2 regions of the Tardiphaga sp. 20_F10_N6_6 genome follow, and region 1 is predicted to be linked to the other one. Evidence: predicted binding sites of a transcription regulator. Region 1 holds the regulator's gene; the other holds the start of a gene.

Region 1 (11,059 bases):
ATGGGTTGCCGCCGTTCCGCGCAGCACTCCACGCCGATTTTCCCTGGATTTGGCCGGTAACGTGTTTTTCGCTATGCTTGCGACGCATTTTGAACGATGACACCGCCATGTACCGCGCCATCACACGACAGATCGAAGTCACCGTCGAACCGAATTTCATGCCTGAAAGCTCGTCGCAGGAGAAGCGACAGTTCTTCTGGTCCTATACGGTCGTCATCACCAATGCCGGCAAAGAGACCGTGCAGTTGAAGACCCGGCACTGGATCATCACCGATGCATCCGGCCGCATGCAGGAAGTGCGCGGCGAAGGCGTCGTCGGCGAGCAGCCCGTGCTCGGCCCCGGCGAACGTTTCGAATACACATCGCGCGTGCCGCTGCCGACAACGTCCGGCTTCATGGAAGGCACCTATCAGATGGTGACCGATACCGGCGAGCCGTTCGAGATCGACGTGCCGCTGTTTTCGCTGGACGGACCGGACGGAAAGCGCGTGCTGAATTAGCGGCTGAGGCTCGTTCTTTTCCCTCCCCCGCGCTTGCGTGGGGTCTGGCGGACGGTTCGTCCGCCATGGGTGGCCGGCCAAAGGCCGGTCGGGTGGGGGTGGCGCAACAAGCTCGGAGTGTGCGGAGATACCCCACCCCGGCCTATCGGCCGATCCTCCCCACTGCGCGGCTTCGCCGCTTGAGGGAGGGATATCGCGACCGCCTGCGCGTCTCAGCTTCTTCGAATGTCAAACAGCCACTGTTCTTCAGACATGCGTCATCGCCCCCATTGTTTGCGGCGCGGGGGCGCCGTCGTCTTTTGCATTCCCTGCCCCCTGTGAGAGGGCGTGCGGAACGCCGGGTGCCCGTTGCACCCTTGGGCCTGATGCGATGCGGTCTTCCGCAATCTAGAGTGCATCAGGACTTTCGGAGGCGCCGAGCGATTGCCCAGCGTTCCGCATGCGGTGTTTTTCGGTTGCTTGCACTTTGCCTCGACGAACGCTCCGATCGCGAATTAAAGTCCCAAGGCGATGGGAAGGGAGCCTCAAGCGACTAGGCCGAACGCGTTTTGACTTGGTCGTCCGTCACACTGTTCAGAGGGTCATTCCATCCGAAGGTCGGCCGTCTCCCTGCCAGTGGCAGTGCTGGCGCAGATCCGTCCTGCCCGAAGACAGACGTTCCCCATGAACCGCGTGACGCCGCATCTCCGGCGTCCACCGCATCCCACCCCGCGAACGTGACGATCGCGATCGCCCCTCTCGGTGGGGCAGGACGAGGGGAATATAAACCTGATGGGGATGTTGTCAACGGAGGATAGGAAAAAATGTTTGGGTGCTGTCTTGCGGCCCCACACCGTCATTCCGGGTTCGCGCTCTGCCGGCTGCGCCGGCGACGCACGCCCCGGAATGACGGTGGGAAAAACCTATTCCACGCCCGCTTCCTGCGGTGTGAACTCGTACACCGACGAACAGAACTCGCAGGTCACGACGACCTTGTCGTCCTTGACCATGTCGGCGCGGTCCTGCGGCTCGAAGCTCTTCAGCATGCCGGACACGGCATCGCGCGAACAGGAACACTCCGCGCGCAGCGGCGATGACGCGAAGACGCGGACGCCGCGCTCGTGAAACAGGCGATATAGCAGCCGCTCGCCGGACAGATCCGGATCGATCAGCTCGACATCCTCGACGGTGCCAATCAGCGACTGGCCCTCGACCCAGGCGTCATCTTCCGGCACAGCATCCACCTCCGCGCCCTCCGGCGCATCGCCGGCATGGAGGTCGCGCTGCACGCGCTCCGGCGCCTTCGGCAGGAACTGCAGCAGCATGCCGCCGGCGCGCCAGCGATGTGTCGGGCCGCCTTCCTCGCCGCTGCGCCATTCTTCGCCGACGGCGAGGCGCACCTTGGTCGGAATCTGTTCGGAGCGCAGGAAGTATTCATGCGCGGCATCTTCAAGCGTGCCGCCGTTCAACGCGACGAGCCCCTGATAGCGGCTCATATCCGCCCCCTGGTCGACGGTCATCGCCAGATGGCCCTTGCCGAGCAGCGCCGCGGTGCCGAGACCGGGCAAAAGGCGCTCGGCATCGAACCGCGCATAGGCGCGCATTTTATCCGGCGCGCGGAAGTCGACGATCATCAGCGACACCGGACCATCGGTCTGGGTCTGCAGGATGAAGCGGCCGTCGAATTTCAGCGACGATCCGAGCAGTGTGGTCAGCACGATGGCCTCGCCGAGCAGCTTGGCCACCGGCGCGGGATAATCATGTTTGGCGAGCAGTTCATCGAGTGCCGGGCCAAGTCGCGTCAGCCGCCCGCGCAGGTCGAGCGGCGCCACCTCGAAGGGCAGCACCGCGTCATCAACCGGAACGGAGGACGGCGCGCGGATGGGGGCGTCGGGCTGGAGATTTGGATTTGATGGGGTCATGGCGCTCTATGTAAGGGCGAGGAGCTGAAATCGAAACCCCGCAAAGGGGCAAATGTCCGAACGAATACAAGGCATCCGGCGACGATTTGCCCCCGCTCGGATGAAATATCTACCAAGTATAAGCGAACGATGTTTGAAACCTACCTTAGGCGATGGCACCTCGTCCCGGACGGCACGCCCATTACCTCCCACGCTGGATATTTGCTGCCAGTCCTGCATCGGGGCCAGCCGGCGATGCTGAAACTGGCCAAGGGCGAGGACGAACGCGCCGGCAGCGCGGTACTGGAATGGTGGGACGGCGACGGCGCCGCACGGGTTCTGGCCCGCCATGACGACGCATTGCTGATGGAACGCGCGCAAGGCCCGGCCTCGCTCTCCGACATGACGCGTGGTGGACAGGACGACGAAGCCTCGCGCATCCTGTGCGCCGTGGCGGCGCGGTTGCACCGGCCAAGGCAAAAATCGCCGCCTCCGCTGGTACCGCTGCAGCATTGGTTCCGCGAACTCGCGCCGGCCGCAGCGACCCATGGCGGCCTGTTACGTCGCTGTTCCGAAACGGCCAACGCTTTGCTGGACGACCCGCGCGAGGTGACCGTGCTGCACGGCGACCTCCACCATGACAATGTGCTGGACTTCGGGGAGCGTGGTTGGCTTGCCATCGATCCGAAGCATATCATCGGCGAGCGCGGCTTCGACTTCGCCAACATTTTCACCAACCCGGATCTCTCGGATCCCACGCGCCCGGTCTCGACCTTGCCAGGCCGTTTCCAGCGGCGTGTCGAAGTCGTCAGCGACGCGGCCAAACTCGATCGCCATCGCTTGCTGCAATGGGTCCTGGCATGGACCGGCCTCTCGGCCGCATGGTTCCTCGGCGACGACGATCCGGCGAGCATCGACTTTCAGGTGGCCGAGCTGGCCGCGACAGAACTCGATCGCTGATCGCGCCTCACGCCACCGCGTTGAGGCACCAGGCCAGAATGCCCTTCTGTGCATGCAGACGGTTTTCGGCCTCGTCGAACACCACCGACTGCGGACCGTCGATGACCTCGTCGGTGACCTCCTCGCCGCGATGCGCCGGCAGGCAATGCATGAACAGCGCATCGGGCTTGGCCAGCGACATCAGGCGCGCATTGACCTGATAGGGCTTGAGCAGGTTGTGGCGCGTCTCGCCGTCCTTGTCGCCCATCGACACCCAGGTGTCGGTGACGACGCAATCGACGCCCTTCACCATCGCATCGGGATCGTCGCTGAAAGTGATCGGCGCGTTTGCCGCCTTGACCCAGTCCTTGAACGGCTTCTTCGGCGACAGCTGCGGCGGCGTCGCGATATTAAGCTTGAACTGGAAGCGCTCGGCCGCATGAGCCCAGGACATCAGCACATTGTTGTCGTCGCCGGTCCACGCCACGGTGCGTCCCTTGATCGGGCCGCGATGTTCCTCATAGGTCATGACATCCGCCATCACCTGGCAGGGATGGGAGAAGCGCGTCAGGCCATTGATGACCGGCACCGTCGCATTCTCCGCGAGCTCCATCAGCGAGTCATGATTGAGGATGCGGATCATGATGATGTCGACGAAGCGCGACAGCACGCGCGCGGTGTCGGCAATGGTCTCGCCGCGACCGAGCTGCATTTCAGCGCCGGTGAGCATCACGACTTCGCCGCCGAGCTGGCGCATGCCGACCTCGAACGACACGCGGGTGCGCGTCGAGGGCTTTTCGAAGATCATCGCCAGCGTCTTGTTCTTGAGCGGACGATCGGGCTCGGCATTCGTGCCATCCCGCCCCTTCAGCTTCGCCTTCATGGCGGCAGCCGCGTTCATGATATTGCGCAACTCACTGGCCGGCACGGCCGTGAGATCGAGGAAGTGCCGCGGTGACGTGCTCATCACGCGGCTCCCTGCGTCTTGGCAGATGAACCGAGGGCCACGCAGGCCTGTTCCAGCCGCTGCACGGCCTGCTCGATCTCGGACTCGCTGACGATCAGCGGCGGCAGGAAGCGCACGACATTGTCGCCGGCGCCAACCGTCAGCAGCTTGGCGTCACGCAATGCGGCCACGAGATCGCCGGCCGGCACGACAGCCTTGAGGCCGATCAGCAGACCTTCGCCGCGCACTTCGCTGAGCACGTCAGGATGGCCGTCGACCACGCCCGCGAGTTTCTGTTTCAGCAGCAGCGACATCTTCTTCACATGATCGAAGAAGCCGGGCTTCAGCATGATATCGAGCACGGAATTCGCGGCAGCGACCGCCAGCGGATTGCCACCGAAGGTCGAACCATGGGAGCCGGGCGCCATGCCTTCGGCCGCTTCCGCCGTGACGAGGCACGCACCGATCGGAAAGCCGCCGCCGAGCGCTTTGGCCAGCGACATGACATCCGGCGTCACGCCGATGCGCTGATAGGCAAACAACTCGCCGGTGCGGCCCATGCCGGTCTGCACTTCGTCGAAGATCAGCAGGATGCCGTTCTTGTCGCAGAGTTCGCGCAGCGCGCCGAAGAACGCGTTGCTCGGCGCACGCACGCCACCCTCACCCTGCAGCGGCTCGATGAGAATGCCGGCGGTGTTCGGACCGATCGCCTTCTTAACGGCTTCGATATCGCCGAGCGGCAACTGATCGAAGCCGTCGAGCGGCGTGCCGTAGCCTTCGAGATATTTGGCAGCGCCGGTCGCCGCGAGCGTGCCGAGGGTGCGGCCATGGAACGCGCCTTCAAAGGTGATGATGCGCGTGCGCTCGGGATGGCCCTTGGAGAAATGATAGTGGCGGGTCACCTTGATCGCGCATTCCATCGCTTCCGCACCCGAATTGGCGAAGAACACGAAGTCGGCAAAGCTTTGTTCGCACAGCCGCGCGGCGAGGCGCTCGCCGTCCGGGCTCTTGAACAGGTTCGACATATGCCAGAGCTTGGTGGCCTGCTCCTGCAATGCGGCAACCATATGTGGGTGCGCATGGCCAAGTGCGTTCACGGCAACGCCGCTGGTGAAATCGAGATAGCGCTCGCCATCGGTTCCAATCAGCCACGCGCCTTCACCGCGCTCGAAAGCGACATCCGCACGCGCGAAAACAGGCAGCAAGTGAGCCTGAGAGAGGGGCGAAGACGTTGCGTTGCTGGTCATAACCGATCCGATCGAAAAGACTGCGGCCGCGTCGATGACAACTGTGCGAAATCGAACAACGGACCCTAGAAACGAAACGTGCCGCCCTTCTCGGGCGGCACGTGGGCATTATTCTATGTGTGCTGTGAAGACTGTCAACCGCGCACTGCGGCTTTCGAGTCACACGGAGTCGCAGAAAAAGCCGATTTTGCAGCTTTATTTGCAGAAGCATGTGGACGCGGCATGCCCGACTCTTGCGCGCGAGTCACGGCATATTGTAGCTTTTGCCTCGTCGGATACGACATCTCGTGCGGCGGTAGATCCTTTTGACACATCCAGTGCGGCGTAACAGCCGGACGCGAAATTCGCGCCCGGTGAGCGCTAAAGGATTCTGACCGCAGGGATTTTTGAAGTCTCAACTCGCAGCGCTGCCCGGTCAGGCCGGCGCTCACGAAGGGAAAACGGCGATGACGGTAATGACATGGACCGACGATCGCGTCGAACAGTTGAAGAAACTCTGGGAAGGCGGCCTTTCCGCCAGCCAGATCGCTGCGGAACTCGGTAACGTGACCCGCAATGCCGTGATCGGCAAGGTTCACCGCCTTGGCCTGTCCGGCCGTGCCAAGAGCCCCTCCTCGGCAGCTCCGCGGCAGCGCAAGGCGCGCCCGGCGCAGCAGATGGTACGCGTTGCCCGCCCGATGGCACGCGGCAATACCGCGCTGGCCCATAATTACGAGATCGAGGCCGAGCCCGACCCGATCGCCTATGACAACATCGTGCCGATCAGCCAGCGCCTGTCGCTGGTCGAACTCAACGAAGCCACCTGCCATTGGCCGATCGGCGATCCGTCGAGCGCGGACTTCTATTTCTGCGGCGGCAAGGCCCTGGCCGGCGCCCCCTATTGCGCGCATCACTCGCGCATCGCTTATCAGCCGGCAAGCGACCGCCGCCGCGCAGTGCCGAAGCCGACGCGCTGAGCTGGAAAGCATCTAAACCAAATGAAAATGCCCGGCGATGAGCCGGGCATTTTTTGCTTGGGGGCTTCTAACCTCGCCCCGCTTGCGGGGGAGAAGGAAGATACCTACTCCGCCGCCTTGTCGAACCGGTCGTCCAGCGCGTAGCCGGCACCGCGCACGGTGCGGATTGGATCGGGCTCGCCAGCGGGATTGAGCAGCTTGCGCAGGCGGCCGATATGCACGTCGACGGTGCGCTCGTCGATATAGATGTCGCGGCCCCAGACGCTGTCGAGCAACTGCTCGCGGCTGAACACGCGGCCCGGATGTTCCAGGAAGAACTCCAGCAGGCGATATTCGGTCGGACCGAGATCGATCGGACGGCTGGACCGCACGACGCGGCGCTTGTCGCGGTCGAGTTCGATGTCGCCAAACGCCAGGACGGTGGCGAGACGCTCGGGAGCTGCACGACGGAGCAGGCCCTTCACGCGGGCCAGGAGCTCCGGCACCGAGAACGGCTTGACGATGTAGTCGTCGGCACCGGTGGCGAGACCGCGAACGCGCTCGCTCTCTTCGCCGCGCGCCGTCAGCATGATGATCGGCAATGCCTTGGTTTCGGGCCGTGCGCGCAAGCGGCGGCACAGTTCGATGCCGGACAGGCCCGGCAGCATCCAGTCGAGCACCACGAGATCCGGCACCCGCTCCTTCAAGCGGGTGTCGGCATCGTCGCCGCGAGCGACGGTTTCAACATCATAGCCTTCGGCGTCGAGGTTGTAGCGAAGCAGCGTCGTTAGTGCCTCTTCATCTTCCACAACCAGAATGCGTGCATTCACAGCCATCTTGATCAATACCCTCAGTGACGTCCGACAAGTCTTTAAATCATGATCCTTGCGGAAGACTGGCTTCCACTTTTCCGGATCATGCTTCAGACCGTCGGCGTGTTCGCGAATGTGGTCATGTCGCCCTTCGGGCGCTTGTCGAGGATTTGCTGGCCCTCGATCATGTAGAACACGGTTTCCGCAATATTGGTGGCATGGTCACCGATCCGCTCGATGTTCTTGGCGCAGAACATCAGGTGGATACAGAACGAAATGTTACGCGGGTCTTCCATCATATAGGTCAGGAGTTCGCGGAACAGCGAGGTGCAGATCGCGTCGATTTCCTCGTCGCCCTTCCACACCGTCATCGCAGCGGGCAGATCATGTGCGGCATAGGCGTCGAGCACGGCCTTGACCTGGGTGGTCACGAGGTCGGTCATGTGCTCGAGGCCGCGGATCAGCTTCAGCGGATGGAAGTCGCTGTCGAGTGCATTGACGCGCTTGCCGATGTTCTTGGAGAGATCGCCGATGCGTTCCAGATCAGTGGCGACGCGCAGCGCGCCGACGATCTCGCGCAAATCGACAGCCATTGGCTGGCGCTTGGCGATGGTCAGCACGGCGCGCTCTTCGATCGTGCGCTGCAACTGGTCGATCTCGGAGTCAGTGGCGACGACGCGCGCACCGAGCGCGACGTCCCGGCGGATCAGCGCATCGACGGATTCGACGATCTGCCGTTCCGCGAGGCCACCCATCTCGGCAACGAGACGGGTCAGCTCCTGCAGATCGTCGTCGAAAGCCTTGGTGGTGTGTTCAAAAGCCATCTCAAATTCCTCCCGCGAATGTGTCGCGTCAGCCGAAGCGGCCGGTGATGTAATCCTGGGTGCGGCGATCGGTCGGCGACGTGAAGATCTTGTTGGTCTGATCGAACTCGATCAACTCGCCGAGATACATGAAGGCCGTGCTGTCGGAGACGCGGGCAGCCTGCTGCATGTTATGGGTCACGATCGCGATCGTATACTGATCCTTCAACTCGTCGATCAGCTCCTCGATCTTCGCGGTCGAGATCGGATCCAGCGCCGAGCACGGCTCGTCGAACAGGATCACTTCCGGCCGCACCGCGATGGTGCGCGCGATGCACAGGCGCTGCTGCTGACCGCCCGACAGGCTGAGACCCGACGCGTTGAGCTTGTCCTTGACTTCGTTCCAGAGTGCACCGCCGCGCAGCGCCCTCTCGACGCGGATGTCCATCTCCGACTTGGAGATCTTTTCGTAGAGGCGGATACCGAAGGCGATGTTTTCGTAAATCGTCATCGGGAACGGAGTCGGCTTCTGGAACACCATGCCGACGCGGGCGCGCAGCAGGTTGAGGTCCAGCTTCGGATCCAGAATGTTCTGGTTGTCGAGCATGAGCTGACCTTCGGCGCGCTGGCCGGGATACAGATCATACATGCGGTTGAAGATGCGCAGCAGTGTGGACTTGCCGCAGCCCGACGGGCCGATGAATGCGGTTACGCGGTTCGCCATCAGCGTCAGGTTGATCTTCTTCAGGGCGTGGTGTTCGCCATAGTAGAAGTTCAGGTCGCGCACGGTGACCTTGGGACGGGTCTCGCCCTGCAGGGCCGACGGCGGCGGCATCGAGACGGAAGGAACGCCAGACGACACAGAAAGCTCACTCATTTTGCTGTCCTCTCGGCGCCGAGAATGCGCGCGCCAATGTTAAGGGCAAGTACGGTCAAGGTGATGATCAGGGCACCGCTCCAGGCGAGCTGCTTCCAGTACTCGTAGGGGCTCTGCACGAAGTTGTTGATGGTCACCGGCAGGTTGGCCATCGTCTTGGTGAGATCGAGGCTGAAGAACTGGTTGCTCAGCGCGGTGAACAGCAGCGGCGCCGTTTCACCGGCGACACGCGCGGTCGCCAGCAGCACGCCGGTGATGAGACCGGCGCGGGCTGCACGATAAGCAATCCGCTTGATGACCAGGGAGCGCGGCAGGCCGAGCGCCGAGGCCGCTTCACGCAGCGGGTTCGGCACGAGACCAAGCATATCTTCAGTGGTGCGAACCACGACGGGGATCACGATCACGGCGAGCGCAAGCGAACCGGCGAGAGCCGAGAAGCCGCCCATCGGAACCACCACTGCACCATAAACGAACAGGCCGATGATGATGGACGGGGCCGACAGCAACACGTCGTTGATGAAGCGGATCACCGAGGTGAGTTTGTCGTGCTTGCCGTATTCCGCGAGATAGGTGCCGGCAAACAGGCCGAGCGGCGCGCCGATGCCGACGCCGATGACGGTCATGATGATCGAACCGACGATGGCATTGAGCAGGCCGCCTTCCATGGAGCCGGGCGGCGGCGTGTTCTGGGTGAAGATCTGCAGGCTGATGCCGGCGATACCGTTGTAGAACAGCGTGAACAGGATCAGCGCGAGCCAGGTGACGCCAAAGAGAGCGGCACCCATGCAGAGCCCACGGATGATCATGTCGTTGCGGCGGCGTGAAGCGTAAATCGGGTTCATATTAGTTGCCCGCCTTCTTTTCCAGACGCAGCAGCATCAGACGCGCTGCCGAGAGCACGAAGAATGTCAGCACGAACAGCAGGAGACCGAGCAGGATCAGACCCGATTGATGCAGACCGTCGCTCTCCGCGAACTCGCTGGCGATCGCCGCCGAGATCGTGGTGCCCGGGCCGAAGATCGAGCCTGTGATGCGGAACGAGTTGCCGATGATGAAGGTCACCGCCATCGTTTCACCGAGCGCACGGCCGAGCGCCAGCATGACGCCACCGATCACACCAACGCGGGTATAGGGGATGACGACGTTGCGGACGACCTCCCAGGTGGTGCAGCCGACGCCGTAAGCGGCTTCCTTGAGCACCGGCGGCACCGTCTTGAACACGTCGACCGAGATCGAGGTAATGAAGGGCAGCACCATGATGGCGAGGATCAGCGACGCGTTGAACAGCGAGAGATAGGACGGCGGGCCGGCGAAAATCACGCCGAGGACCGGGACGCCTTCGAAGGCGCTGATCATGAACGGCTGCACGTGGTTGGCCAGGAACGGGCCGAGCACGAAGAAGCCCCACATGCCGTAGATGATCGAGGGAATACCGGCGAGAAGCTCGACCGCCATGCCGATCGGGCGGCGCAGCCAGTTCGGGCACAGTTCGGTGAGGAAGATCGCGATGCCGATGCCGACCGGAATGGCGATAGCCATCGCGATCACCGAGGTGATCAGCGTGCCGTAGATCGGGCCGAGCGCTCCCAGCACCGGCGGATCAGCCGACGGTGCCCAGCGCTGCGTCGTCAGGAACGAGAAGCCGAATTCGCGGAGCGCCGGCCACGCACCAACGATGAGCGACAGAATGATGCCGCCGAGGATAAACAAAACGGACAGCGCCGAGATGCGGGTGATCCAATAAAACGCCTGGTCGCCGGTCTTGAAGGCATTCAAAGCCTTCGCACGATCATAAGGTCCGGCAGCGTCCATCGAAGAGCTCTGTACGGCCATGTCTGCCACGCCAGTCCCCTGTAATTGTTACAATACCCCAAAACGCATTGCCCTGGAGGGGCTTGTCAGGGCGCGAAGTCAGAAGAGAAGAAGAGAAGAAGAAAGAAATTCAGCCCTGCAGCAAACGGAGGAGAGATGCCCCTCTCCTCCGCCCACACACCAGATCAGCTCTTGATGTCAGCCGACCAGGTCTTTTCGATCAGCTTGACGACGGGTTCCGGCATCGGAATGTAGTCGAGCTCTTCAGCCATCTTGGCGCCCTTCTCGAACGACCACTTGAAGAACTT
Region 2 (11,059 bases), 3.0 Mb from region 1:
GCAGCCGAAGTCGGTCGCATGATCGTAGAGCGCAAAATGTGCCGGGGCCCAGCCGGGATATTGCGGCGGACCGGGATGGAAATTGTAGGCGCCAAAGCCAAGCTGATCGAGCACCGCACCGGGGACTATGACGCCAGTGGTGAACGAAATCATCCGCGCTCGGCGCAGCCAGTCGGGCTCGATCGCCGCCAGATCTTCAGCAGTGAAAACAGGAAGCACCGTGAGGGCCGGATTGTGACCACGGAGCAGGGTTGTAAAGACCGAGTGCTCAGCAGGACCCGTCAGGAGGATAATCGTATCGAACATTCGGGCTGCCACGCGCTTCTGCGAATCAATAATCGCCTCAGCGTCGCAGCCAGGCCTTAACATCTGATGAGCAGCCCCGATCACGCTGCATTGCCACATAGGATGAGGCTCTGGAATGGCACAATCTCTGGAACATGCACCTCATCTGACGATTGTCTTGCCGCACAGGAGGACACGACATGGCGAACATTCCCAATCCCAATGATCCGTATCGTCCAAATCCCGCTGATGACATCCGCAATCCTGCGCGGCTCGACAATGAGCTGCAGGCCGATCCTGAACTCGCGGAAGGGCCAGCGAGCGGCAGCCGCATGGCTATTTATGCACTTGGCATTGTTGTCTTGCTCGGCGCCGTATTCTACGGCCTGAACAATACATCGATGAATCCGGGCGACGCGACGAAGACCGCATCCCAATCCGCCCCGGCGACGCAGGACAGCACGCCAAAGGCGCCGGCGCCAACCAACAACGTCGCGGATTCCTATTCGAAGCCGCCAGTGGCTCCCGGCGTACGTGACGTGACGCCCACCAACAACCAGCCCGGCGTCACCACCGGTGCGGCACCGGCACGGCCGCAGGCTCCGCAATCGGCTCCGACCGGCACCGAGATTGACAGCACGAAGGGCGGCGCGCCGAAGTAACGGCGCGACCGGGCAGATTAAGGCTGCGGGCATCGATGCCCGCGGCCTTGTTGCGCATGGACTATACGGTCACCTGACGCAGGAACGTGCGTTCCTCCGCGAGGATGAACTGGTGCTCTTCGGCCGACGCGAAATTCGCAACGCCTTCCTCATCGCTCCGCAGTCTGGCGCGATAGGCTTCATAGGCCGCGAGACTTGGGAACGAGATCAGGCCGAATGCGACGTTGTTCGTTCCTTCATGGGGCATCCAATAGCCCTGCAGATCGCCACCGCATTTGGGAATAATCGTCAGCCAGCGCTTGGCATAGGCCTCGAACAATGTGCGTTTGAACGGATCGATCTGATAGCGAATGAAGACAGTGATCGTCATGACAGCTCCCTCTGCAGATGCCTGGATATAGCCGCTTGATCGACTGTGATACTTCGATTAGCGTCGAAGTATGAAAGCAGGTCCGGACATCGCCATGGTCGCCGCACTTGTTGGCGACCCTGCACGCGCCAATATGCTGACGGCACTCATGACAGGCCGTGCGTTGACTGCGAGCGAGCTCGCCCAGGAAGCCGGGATTACGGCGCCGACCGCGAGCTCACACCTCTCCAAGCTCGAAGCCGGTGGCCTGATCGAGCCGGAAAAACAAGGGCGCCATCGCTATTATCGCCTCACCGGTCCCGATGTCGCCGGAGTGCTGGAAGGTCTGGCCGGCCTGGCAGCCCGCGCCGGCCATCTTCGCGTTCGCACCGGGCCGAAAGAACCCGCATTGCGCCGCGCACGGATTTGCTACGATCATCTCGCCGGCGATCTCGGCGTGCAGATGCTCGACAGTATGCGGGCACAGAAGCTGATCCGGCAGACCGAGCGGGTCATCGAACTCACGACCCAGGGCAGCAGGTTCGTTGCTGAAGAATTGAGGATCGATCCGACGACGCTGGCGCATCCGCGCCGGCCGGTCTGCAAGGCCTGCCTCGACTGGAGCGAGCGCCGCCACCATCTGGCCGGGACACTTGGCGCCGCCATCATGATCTCATTTACTGCCATGAAATGGGCGGCCAGAGACCCCTCGCCCGGCAGCCGCGTGGTGCATTTCACCCGCAGCGGCGAGAAGCGCTTCGAGGCATTGTTCGGCACCACCGGCGACGCCATCCGGAAAACGTGAAGACGCCGGCTTACCTTCGCCGCAATGCAGCCCGAAACCGCGCCGGACCTTCTTTCTCCCGGAGCTTTTCCTAATGAACCGCCTGCTGCTCGCCGCGCTGATTGCAACCCTGCCTTTCACCTCATCGCAGGCGGCCGAGCCTCCTGCGGCACGCGAGCCCTATGGCATCGGCCTCGAAGGCTTCCCCTATCCCTACCGCGTCAACATGCTGCCGCTGGTCAATGACGGCGAACAGCTGCGCATGGCCTATATGGACGTGCCATCGACCAAGCCCAATGGTCGAACCGTCATACTGCTGCATGGCCGCAATTTCCCTTCGAGCTACTGGGCGCCGGTGATCGGCACGTTGAACGAAGCCGGCTACCGCGTCGTGGTCCCCGATCAGATCGGCTTCGGCAAATCGTCGAAGCCATCAGGCGATCTGCATTTTGACAACCTTGCCCGCAACACTGTTGCGCTGATGGATCACCTCGGGATCGCGAAATTCGACATCGTCGCGCATTCCCTGGGCGGCATGTTGAGCGTGCGCATTGCCCGCGCTTATCCCGATCGTATCGATCACCTGCTGCTCGCGGCGCCGATCGGGCTTGAGGACTATCGGCTCTATGTGCCACCGACACCAACCGAGAAGATCTTGGAGAACGAAGACAAGCTGACGGCGGAAGGTTACCGCAAACAGCTCGAGGTGAACTATTCGCTGAAGATGCAGCCCGACCAGGTAACGCCCTTTATCGACGCGCGTTTCAACATCAAGGGGTCGCCGGAATATCCGCGCTGGCTGCGCGCCTTCGTCAGTTCGGCGCAGATGATCTATCGCGAACCCGTGGTCCACGAAATTCCGCTGATCGCGCTGCCGACCCTGTTCATCATGGGCGCCGACGATCATAACGCACCGGGCAAGCCGAATGCGCCGGAGGCGCTACGGTCGAAGATGGGGCAGAACGCCGATCTGGCCAAGGCGCTGGCGGCGAAGATGCCGAACGCGAAGGCCGAGGTGCTGCCGGACGCGGGCCATATCGTGTTTCTCGATGCACCGGCCAAATTCAACGAATTGATGCTGGGCTTCCTCGCGGCGAAGTAGCAACTGCCGCGCCCTGCTACGCGCATATCCCGAAACATTCATGCTGTATTCAGATCGAATCGGCTTAATCGTGCTGTGCAGCGTTGATCCCCAGCAATTTTCTTGCCCCGTAAGAGTCCTGCAGCGGGTGATGCGATGCCATCATTATTCTCTGCGCCGCATCGCGGCACCATCGAGGGAGAACACGAATGAAGACGATCTTTGCTGCGGCTCTGTTCGCCGTCAGCGTCGGAGGCCTTGGTGCCGCCAATGCAATGCCACTGGCGCCGCTCAGCGCAGTCGAGACGGCTGGCGTAATCCAGGTCGCTCAGGGCTGCGGCCCCGGCTATGCCCGCGGTCCCTATGGCGGTTGCCGCCCGATGTTCCGCGGCCCGCCGCCGCGCGGCCCGGGTTACTGCCCCCCCGGCTTCTTCCGCAATCCCTACGGCCGCTGCATCCGCCGCTGGTGATCGCTGCACAATCCTGACGACGAAAACCCCGCCACTGGCGGGGTTTTCTGTTGCCCACGCGCCGGTTACAGCCGTCACACGAAGATGACAGAATGGCACTTCGCTATTCTGGAGATCGTCATGTCGCGCACCTTGCGTCGTCTCATACTGGCCGGGCTGCTCGGCCTCTCATCGCTGACGACCGGCCGCGCCGACACCATCGCACTGCCCGAGCCGCAGCTCGGTCCGCGGCCATTCTATCTCGTCGACAAGATGAAAGACGGCCCGCTAAAGGCAAAGCTGAGCACCTGTACCGGGCCGTTTCGCAAGAGCGATTTTTCCATCGCCCATCGCGGCGCGCCGCTGCAATTCCCCGAGCACAGCCGCGAGTCCTATCTGGCCGCCGCACGCATGGGTGCCGGCGTAATCGAATGCGACGTGACCTTCACCAAGGACCGCCAGTTGGTCTGCCGTCATTCGCAATGCGACCTGCACACGACAACGAACATCCTGTCGGTGCCGTCGCTTGCAGCGAAGTGCACACAACCCTTCAGCCCCGCCGATCTCGCCACCGGCAAGAAGGCATCAGCGAAATGCTGTACCAGCGACATCACGCTGGCGGAGTTCAGGACGCTGACGGCGAAGATGGATGCCGCCAACACCTCTGCCACGACCGTCGCGGATTATCAGAACGGCACGCCGCGCTGGCGCACCGACCTTTATGCGAGCTCGGGCACGTTGATGACCCACGCGGAGAGCATCGCGCTGATCAAGAGCCTCGGCGCCAAATTCACGCCGGAGCTGAAGGCGCCGGAGGTGCCGATGCCGTTCGACGGCGATTATAGTCCGGAGAAGTACGCGACCCAGATGCTCGACGAGTATCGCGCCGCCGGCATTCCGCCTGGCGACGTATTTGCCCAGAGCTTCGATCTCAACGACATCAAGTTCTGGATCCGCACCGCGCCGGACTTCGGCGCGCAGGCAGTCTATCTCGACGGCCGCTATGAAACACCGGGTTTTGATCACATGCGACAAGAGACGTGGAAACCGTCGATGCCGGAGCTGAAAGCCACCGGCGTGAAGATCCTCGCGCCTCCGATCTACATGCTGCTGACGCTCGATGGCAGCGGTCAGATCGTGCCCTCCCCTTATGCCAAAGCAGCGCGCGATGCCGGGCTCGATCTGATCACATGGTCGCTGGAGCGCGACGGGCCGCTCGCAAACGGCGGCGGTTTCTTCCATCGCTCGATCAAACCCGCCATCGATCGCGAGGGCGACACGCTGACGGTGCTGGACGTGCTGGCGAGAGACGTCGGCGTGCGCGGTGTGTTTTCCGATTGGCCGGCGACGACCACGTTCTATGCGAGCTGCATGCGGCTGCGCTGACGCAGCACGCTATTTGGCGTCGCTGTCATAGACGAATTTCGGCATCTCCAGCTTCAGCCGGATTGCCAGCAGGCGGAATACTAAACCGGTCGCGGCGGCGACCAGCGTCACGAGATCGGGACTGAATCCGTATTTGATGCCGCCGATATACAGAAGCCCCGTGACGATCGACACGCTGGCATAGAGTTCGGCGCGAAACAGCAGGGGCACGTCGTTGCACAGCACGTCGCGGAGCACGCCGCCGACGCAGCCGGTGATCATCCCGGCCACGACCACGATCAGCAGCGGCTGATCCATGGCGAGGGCGATGTTGCAGCCCATGATGGTGAAAACCACAAGACCGATGGCATCGAGCACCAGAAACAGCGCGTGAAAGCGATGCACCACGCGCGCAAGCCCGATGGTCAGCAGCGCCGCGCCGCCGGTCAGCAACAGCAGATAAGGGCTTTTCACCCACCACAGCGGATAGTGCCCGAGCAGCATGTCGCGCACCGAGCCGCCGCCGAGCGCCGTGATGCAGCCGAGCATGGCAACGCCAAGCCAGTCCATCTTGCGCCGCCCGGCCGCCAGCGCAGCCGTCATCGCCTCGGCAACGAGCGCGATCATGGCGAGCGGAAACAGCAGGGCTTCGGTATGGGGCATGGGACTCGTCGGTAGCGGATGACGGCGACCTGTAACACAAATCCGTGCATGCGGTGACCGGCGGCGGACAAATCCCCGCCATCTTCCTGAGCCTCCATCACAACCTCACAGCAGGAGGTGTCATGACCCGTCTGTTTCTCACCCTCCCCATTCTACTCATGGCTGGCGCGGCCATGGCGGAGGACGCGCGGCTGTCGATGCCCTATTACGGCAGCGCCACCATGAATGCCGATGACAGCCTGGTGCTGCATTTCACCCGCACGGTGGACGGCAAGCCGGCTGACGGCTCGCAGACCTTTGCCCCCGGCGATCGCAGCTATGACAACGTGCGTCGCCACCTGAGCGGCATTGAACCCGGCCAGACCAAACCGCTGACGCCCTGGAGAGACTGAGCGTCAGCACAAACGGGCTTGCCCTACCAGTACCGGCGGCGCCAGTACCGACGACGGACCCGATAACGGCGACGCCAGCCCCAATGCCGGCGGCGATAACCCCAGAAACGACGCCGACGCCAGCCGCGGCGACGCCACTGGACTTGCTCAGGCTGGAGACGATCGACGTCGTCCTGCGACGCCACCGCGGCTTGAGGTTCTGTGTCCGGTTTGTAGTTATCGAGCGGATTGGCCGGCAGCAGCGGCGCGGCCTGAGCCTGCGTGATGGCCTGAGCGGCCAGGCCGACGCCCGCAGCAAAGCCGAAGGCGATCTTCAGAAAATGACGGCGTTCCATCGCGATCCCTCCTGATATCCGTGAGGGCATCAGGATCGGACCAGCGGCATGAATGGAAACTGAATGCGCGTGGGAACTCGCACATTCGACATCTCGCCGTTATCGAAAGCCCGCGGCCAGTCCGACGACCTGACCATCGAGGCCGTTGAAACCATGATATCCCCACGCCTCGCAGGGATCGCCTTCGTTGCGTCCGCCGCTCAGCCACGCCACGCGAGCGCGCCCGGCCGACCATTTCACGAATGGATCGACGCCCGCCGGCGCAGTGAATTTGCAGCCGTCGTTGCGATGATGGATGACCAGCGTGCGCGGCAGCGCCGACGGCGAGCCGATGATCGACATGACATTGCTGCCGCCACCCGACTCCGCACTGAGAAAGCCCGAGGTCAGCACCAGTGCATCCGGCCGCGCACCGCGCGCAATGCCTTCGGCGGCACGTTGCGTCCCGCGGCTGGTCGCCACCACCGTGACTGGGCGCTTGATCGCGGCCATGTATTGCACCGCACTCTGCAGATCGACTGACGCGTCGACCACCAGCACCGCCAGACCCCGCGCCGCATAGGCGCTGCGGGTGCGGACCAACTGATTGCCCTTCAGCCCGTTGATCTCGCCATGTTCGCCCGGATTGATCGCCCCGCTGCCGCCGGGCATCAAGATCACGCTGGCGCGCGGCGACGCAGGCTTGATGAGCACGGCGCGTGAGCCGCCGACGGTCACGGTTTCGTCGGCGCGGGCGGTCGTGGTCATAAGACAAACTAGTGCGGCAGCGACAAGGACAATCCTGGTATGGGCGTTCATCGTGCGCATCCTCGCAAATCTCCGGCCTGAAATGCATGCTGTCACAAGCAGTTGATACTGCTGCGCCAATCCAGCCTACGAGTTAAGCTACTTAAAATTCACTTGTGGCCAATACGTCTTGAACTCGGGGAAAAATGGATCACCATCCGAGCGCTCATTTAACATCATCACAATCGACAGCATCATGTTCAACCCCTTTGATAGATTTTCATGAAGTGTCGATTTATTCGCTAGCTGATCGTCGCCTTTGTAGATCGCATTCTCCGGTCCAGCCCAAAGAATTCCGTATTCGAATACGCGCAGCAGGATGAGATGGATGGTGAATTTTGACATCGGTGAGATAACCCCCATCGCGTTCTTTGCGATGTTGGAATCCACCTTCTGCGAATCCATAAAAGTAGAGAAAGAAGCTCCAAAACTCGGATGCGCAGACATGCCCATTAAATCAATGTAATTCTGTCGTACGCTGGGAAAAGCAACGGCGGGCTCCTCAGCCCCATTAAAGAACCATAGCCAGCGCGTTTTGACGAGCTTTCCTATCCTACCTCTTGCACAATGCTCATGCCAAAACTCCGACGCTCGATCATTGTCTTTCGTCTGCGCAAACTCGCCTGCTAACTCAGGATGGCTGCTAATAAGGTGCATCACATCGATAGCTTCAATCAAAGAACGAGTAACCACATTCGATTGAACGAAAAATCCCCCAACAATCAACTCACGCACACACAGAATGTCTTGGAGAGCGCGGCCCCCAAGCGTCATCAAACACAAGAGTCGCTTATCTGCCGGTTCAACGAGCCTCTCGCGATATGTTGCCCAAACAGCGAGCCAGAATGCTGCAGCTTCATCAAACAGTGCAACCCAAAGCTCTAGATCTGAAGGAATATCGTTCAAAGTTTTTCGGTATTCTTTAACGATCAAGCGCAGCTCCTCTCCCGGAGAGCTTTGATTCGCGCGACGTACTCCTTTCTGGCGATAGACCTTGCGGATGCGCTTTCGCATCTCCTTCAGGTAGATATCGTGGGCAGATTTGCTCACAACGGCATGTTGTCGTGCTTCTTCATCGGCACTTCCAGATGCTTGTCCTTCAGCATCGCCAGTGCCCGCGCGATCCGCTTGCGGGTGGAGTGCGGCATGATCACGTCGTCGATATAGCCGCGCTCGGCCGCGACGAAGGGCGACAGGAAGCGGTCTTCATATTCCTTGGTGCGCGCGGCGATCTTGTCGGCGTCGCCGATGTCCTGGCGGAAGATGATCTCCACCGCGCCCTTGGCACCCATCACGGCGATCTGCGCCGTTGGCCAAGCATAGTTCATGTCGGCGCCGATTTCCTTCGAGGCCATCACGTCGAACGCGCCGCCATAGGCCTTGCGGGTGATCACGGTCACCAGGGGGACGGTGCACTGGCTGTAGGCGAACAGCAGCTTGGCGCCGTGCTTGATGAGGCCGCCATATTCCTGCGCGGTGCCCGGCAGGAACCCCGGCACGTCGACGAAGGTGACGATCGGAATGTTGAAGGCGTCGCAGAAGCGCACGAAGCGCGCCGCCTTGCGCGAGGCGTCACTGTCGAGCACGCCGGCCAGCACCATCGGCTGGTTGGCGACGAAGCCCACGGTCTTGCCGGCGATGCGGCCAAAACCTGTGACGATGTTCTTGGCGAAGGTTTCCGCGATCTCGAAGAAGTCGCCCTCGTCCACGACCTTGAGGATCAGTTCCTTCATGTCATAGGGCTTGTTCGGATTGTCGGGGATCAGCGTATCGAGCGAGAGATCCGTGCGTTCGATATCGTCGAAGCTCGGCCATTCCGGCACGCCTTCGGTGTTGTTGGCCGGCAGGAAGTCGATCAGCCGGCGCATCTGCAACAGCGTCTCGACGTCGTTCTCGAAGGCGCCGTCGGCGATCGAGGACTTCGTCGCATGCACGCTGGCGCCGCCGAGTTCTTCTGCGGTGACGACCTCGTTGGTCACGGTCTTCACCACGTCGGGCCCGGTGACGAACATGTAGCTGGTGTTCTTCACCATGAAGATGAAGTCGGTCATGGCCGGCGAATAGACGTCACCGCCGGCACAAGGTCCCATGATGACCGAGATCTGCGGGATCACGCCCGAGGCCTGCACGTTGCGGCGGAACACGTAGGAATAGCCCGCGAGGGCCGCGACGCCCTCCTGGATGCGCGCGCCGCCGGCGTCATAGAGGCCGATGATCGGCGCCCGCGCCTTCATCGCCATGTCCTGCAGCTTGGTGATCTTGAGCGCGTGGGTTTCGGACAGCGAGCCGCCGAACACGGTGAAATCCTTGGCGAAGACGAAGGTCTTGCGGCCGTTGACGGTGCCCCAGCCGGTGACGACGCCGTCACCGGGAATCTTGGACTTTTCCATGCCAAATTCCACGGAGCGGTGTTCGACGAACATGTCGAATTCCTCGAACGATCCCTTGTCGAGCAACAGCTCGATGCGCTCGCGGGCGGTCAGCTTGCCCTTGCTGTGCTGCGACTCGATGCGCGTCTCGCCGCCGCCCAGTTTGGCGCCTGCACGACGCGCTTCGAGGGTGTCCAGGATGTCTTTCATGTGCTCCAGCCCGTCAATGTCACGTGTTATCGCCCGCGGCAGCCGCAGGGTTTGGGCGAGGTTCTAGCATGGGGTTTTCGGCGGTGGAAACGCCCGTCAGGAAGGGTTGAATCCCCCAAAATCGCATGGCGCCGGCGACGATCCTGCCTATATCGGGTCAGACAAGGGAGAGCGCCGGATGACCAATATCGTGATCAATGAAAATAGTGGCGCAGCCACGGGTGGCGTGCGTGACCTGCTGCGCTGGGAAGGCGTGGCGCTGTTTGTCGGAATGACGCTGTTCTACTGGATCTCGGGCGCGCCCTGGCAGATCTATGCCCTGTTTTTCTTCGTCCCGGACCTCAGCATGCTGGCCTATCTGGCGGGCCCGCGGATCGGCGCGGGCGTCTATAATCTGGTGCATGCGACCATCGCGCCGCTGCTGCTCGCGCTGGCCGGTATCGCCACCGCCGAGCCGATCGCCGGTTCGATCGCACTGGTCTGGTTCGCCCATATCGGCTTCGATCGCGCGCTCGGCTACGGCCTCAAATACGACGCCGGTTTCCGCTTCACCCATCTCGGCCGCATCGGCAAGGATGCGACCGCACCGGCCACGGCGGAAAACCCGACAACCGGCAACCCGATCAAGGCTGCCTGACGCGCGGCCTCACGGCTCGCCGGGCTTGAACGGCGCCTCCTTGCCGGGCGGTGTGCTCTCCTCTGCCATCGCCAGTAACATCGCCACCATCACATAATTGCCGGCCACGGCCGTGAGATCGACGATCTGCTGATCGTTGAAGATCTTCTTGGCGCGCGCATAGGTCGCGTCGGAGACTTTGTGCGTGCCCGTCAGCTCGGTGACGAAGTCATACACCGTCGCCTCGTCTTCAGCCATGTTCGCCGGCCGCTTGTTGGCCTTGAGATCGGCGATGATATCGGGCGACAGCCCCGCCTTCTGCGCTAGCGGCGCATGCGCGAACCACTCGACCTGCGATCGCCATTGCCGGCCGATGATGATGATCGCGAATTCGTTGAGCTTGACCGGAACGGACGTGTCCCAGCGCAGATACGCGAACAGATCGAACAGCTTTTGCCCGAGCACCGGGCTGCGCATCATCGGATTATAGGGACCGGCGAGCCCCACGCTTGAGACCTTCATCACCTGCTCGCCGAGCGGCTTCTGCCTGGCGTCGAGCTGATCCATGGTGAGCTGCGGAAACCGCGGCTCCTTGCTGGTGGCAGGCTGCGCAAACATCGTGGCGGCGAACCAGCCGCTGGCTGCGGCGAGCGCGAGCGACGACAGTCCGATGGACGACATCCAGAGCGATGGTGATTTCATGATTTCCTCCG

The links. The regulator PhoB, encoded in region 1, activates phosphate uptake and scavenging genes when phosphate is short. The targets are predictions, from matches to a motif close to TGTCATNNANCTGTCAT.
Region 2: a site for PhoB is predicted at 3,705-3,721, ahead of AB7813_RS07655 (glycerophosphodiester phosphodiesterase family protein). Genes of this name have one in related genera too.

Annotation. Positions count from the first base shown of each region.
Region 1 is NZ_CP197239.1:4,602,902-4,613,960, reverse strand. Features, by position in the region: gene apaG (Co2+/Mg2+ efflux protein ApaG) at 108-500, shown strand; gene AB7813_RS22135 (Hsp33 family molecular chaperone) at 1,403-2,401, opposite strand; gene AB7813_RS22130 (aminoglycoside phosphotransferase family protein) at 2,531-3,340, shown strand; gene argF (ornithine carbamoyltransferase) at 3,348-4,286, opposite strand; gene AB7813_RS22120 (aspartate aminotransferase family protein) at 4,286-5,512, opposite strand; gene AB7813_RS22115 (GcrA family cell cycle regulator) at 5,959-6,468, shown strand; gene phoB (phosphate regulon transcriptional regulator PhoB) at 6,573-7,277, opposite strand; gene phoU (phosphate signaling complex protein PhoU) at 7,370-8,083, opposite strand; gene pstB (phosphate ABC transporter ATP-binding protein PstB) at 8,112-8,939, opposite strand; gene pstA (phosphate ABC transporter permease PstA) at 8,936-9,781, opposite strand; gene pstC (phosphate ABC transporter permease subunit PstC) at 9,783-10,781, opposite strand; gene pstS (phosphate ABC transporter substrate-binding protein PstS) at 10,937-11,059, opposite strand, start outside.
Region 2 is NZ_CP197239.1:1,597,430-1,608,488, forward strand. Features, by position in the region: gene AB7813_RS07625 (formyltransferase family protein) at 1-390, opposite strand, end outside; gene AB7813_RS07630 (hypothetical protein) at 486-947, shown strand; gene AB7813_RS07635 (NIPSNAP family protein) at 1,009-1,317, opposite strand; gene AB7813_RS07640 (ArsR/SmtB family transcription factor) at 1,388-2,101, shown strand; gene AB7813_RS07645 (alpha/beta fold hydrolase) at 2,175-3,182, shown strand; gene AB7813_RS07650 (GCG_CRPN prefix-to-repeats domain-containing protein) at 3,371-3,631, shown strand; gene AB7813_RS07655 (glycerophosphodiester phosphodiesterase family protein) at 3,752-4,996, shown strand; gene AB7813_RS07660 (trimeric intracellular cation channel family protein) at 5,006-5,638, opposite strand; gene AB7813_RS07665 (hypothetical protein) at 5,761-6,030, shown strand; gene AB7813_RS07670 (twin-arginine translocation (Tat)) at 6,054-6,365, opposite strand; gene AB7813_RS07675 (alpha/beta hydrolase) at 6,465-7,112, opposite strand; gene AB7813_RS07680 (hypothetical protein) at 7,251-8,201, opposite strand; gene AB7813_RS07685 (acyl-CoA carboxylase subunit beta) at 8,198-9,730, opposite strand; gene AB7813_RS07690 (DUF4260 domain-containing protein) at 9,909-10,367, shown strand; gene AB7813_RS07695 (carboxymuconolactone decarboxylase family protein) at 10,377-11,048, opposite strand.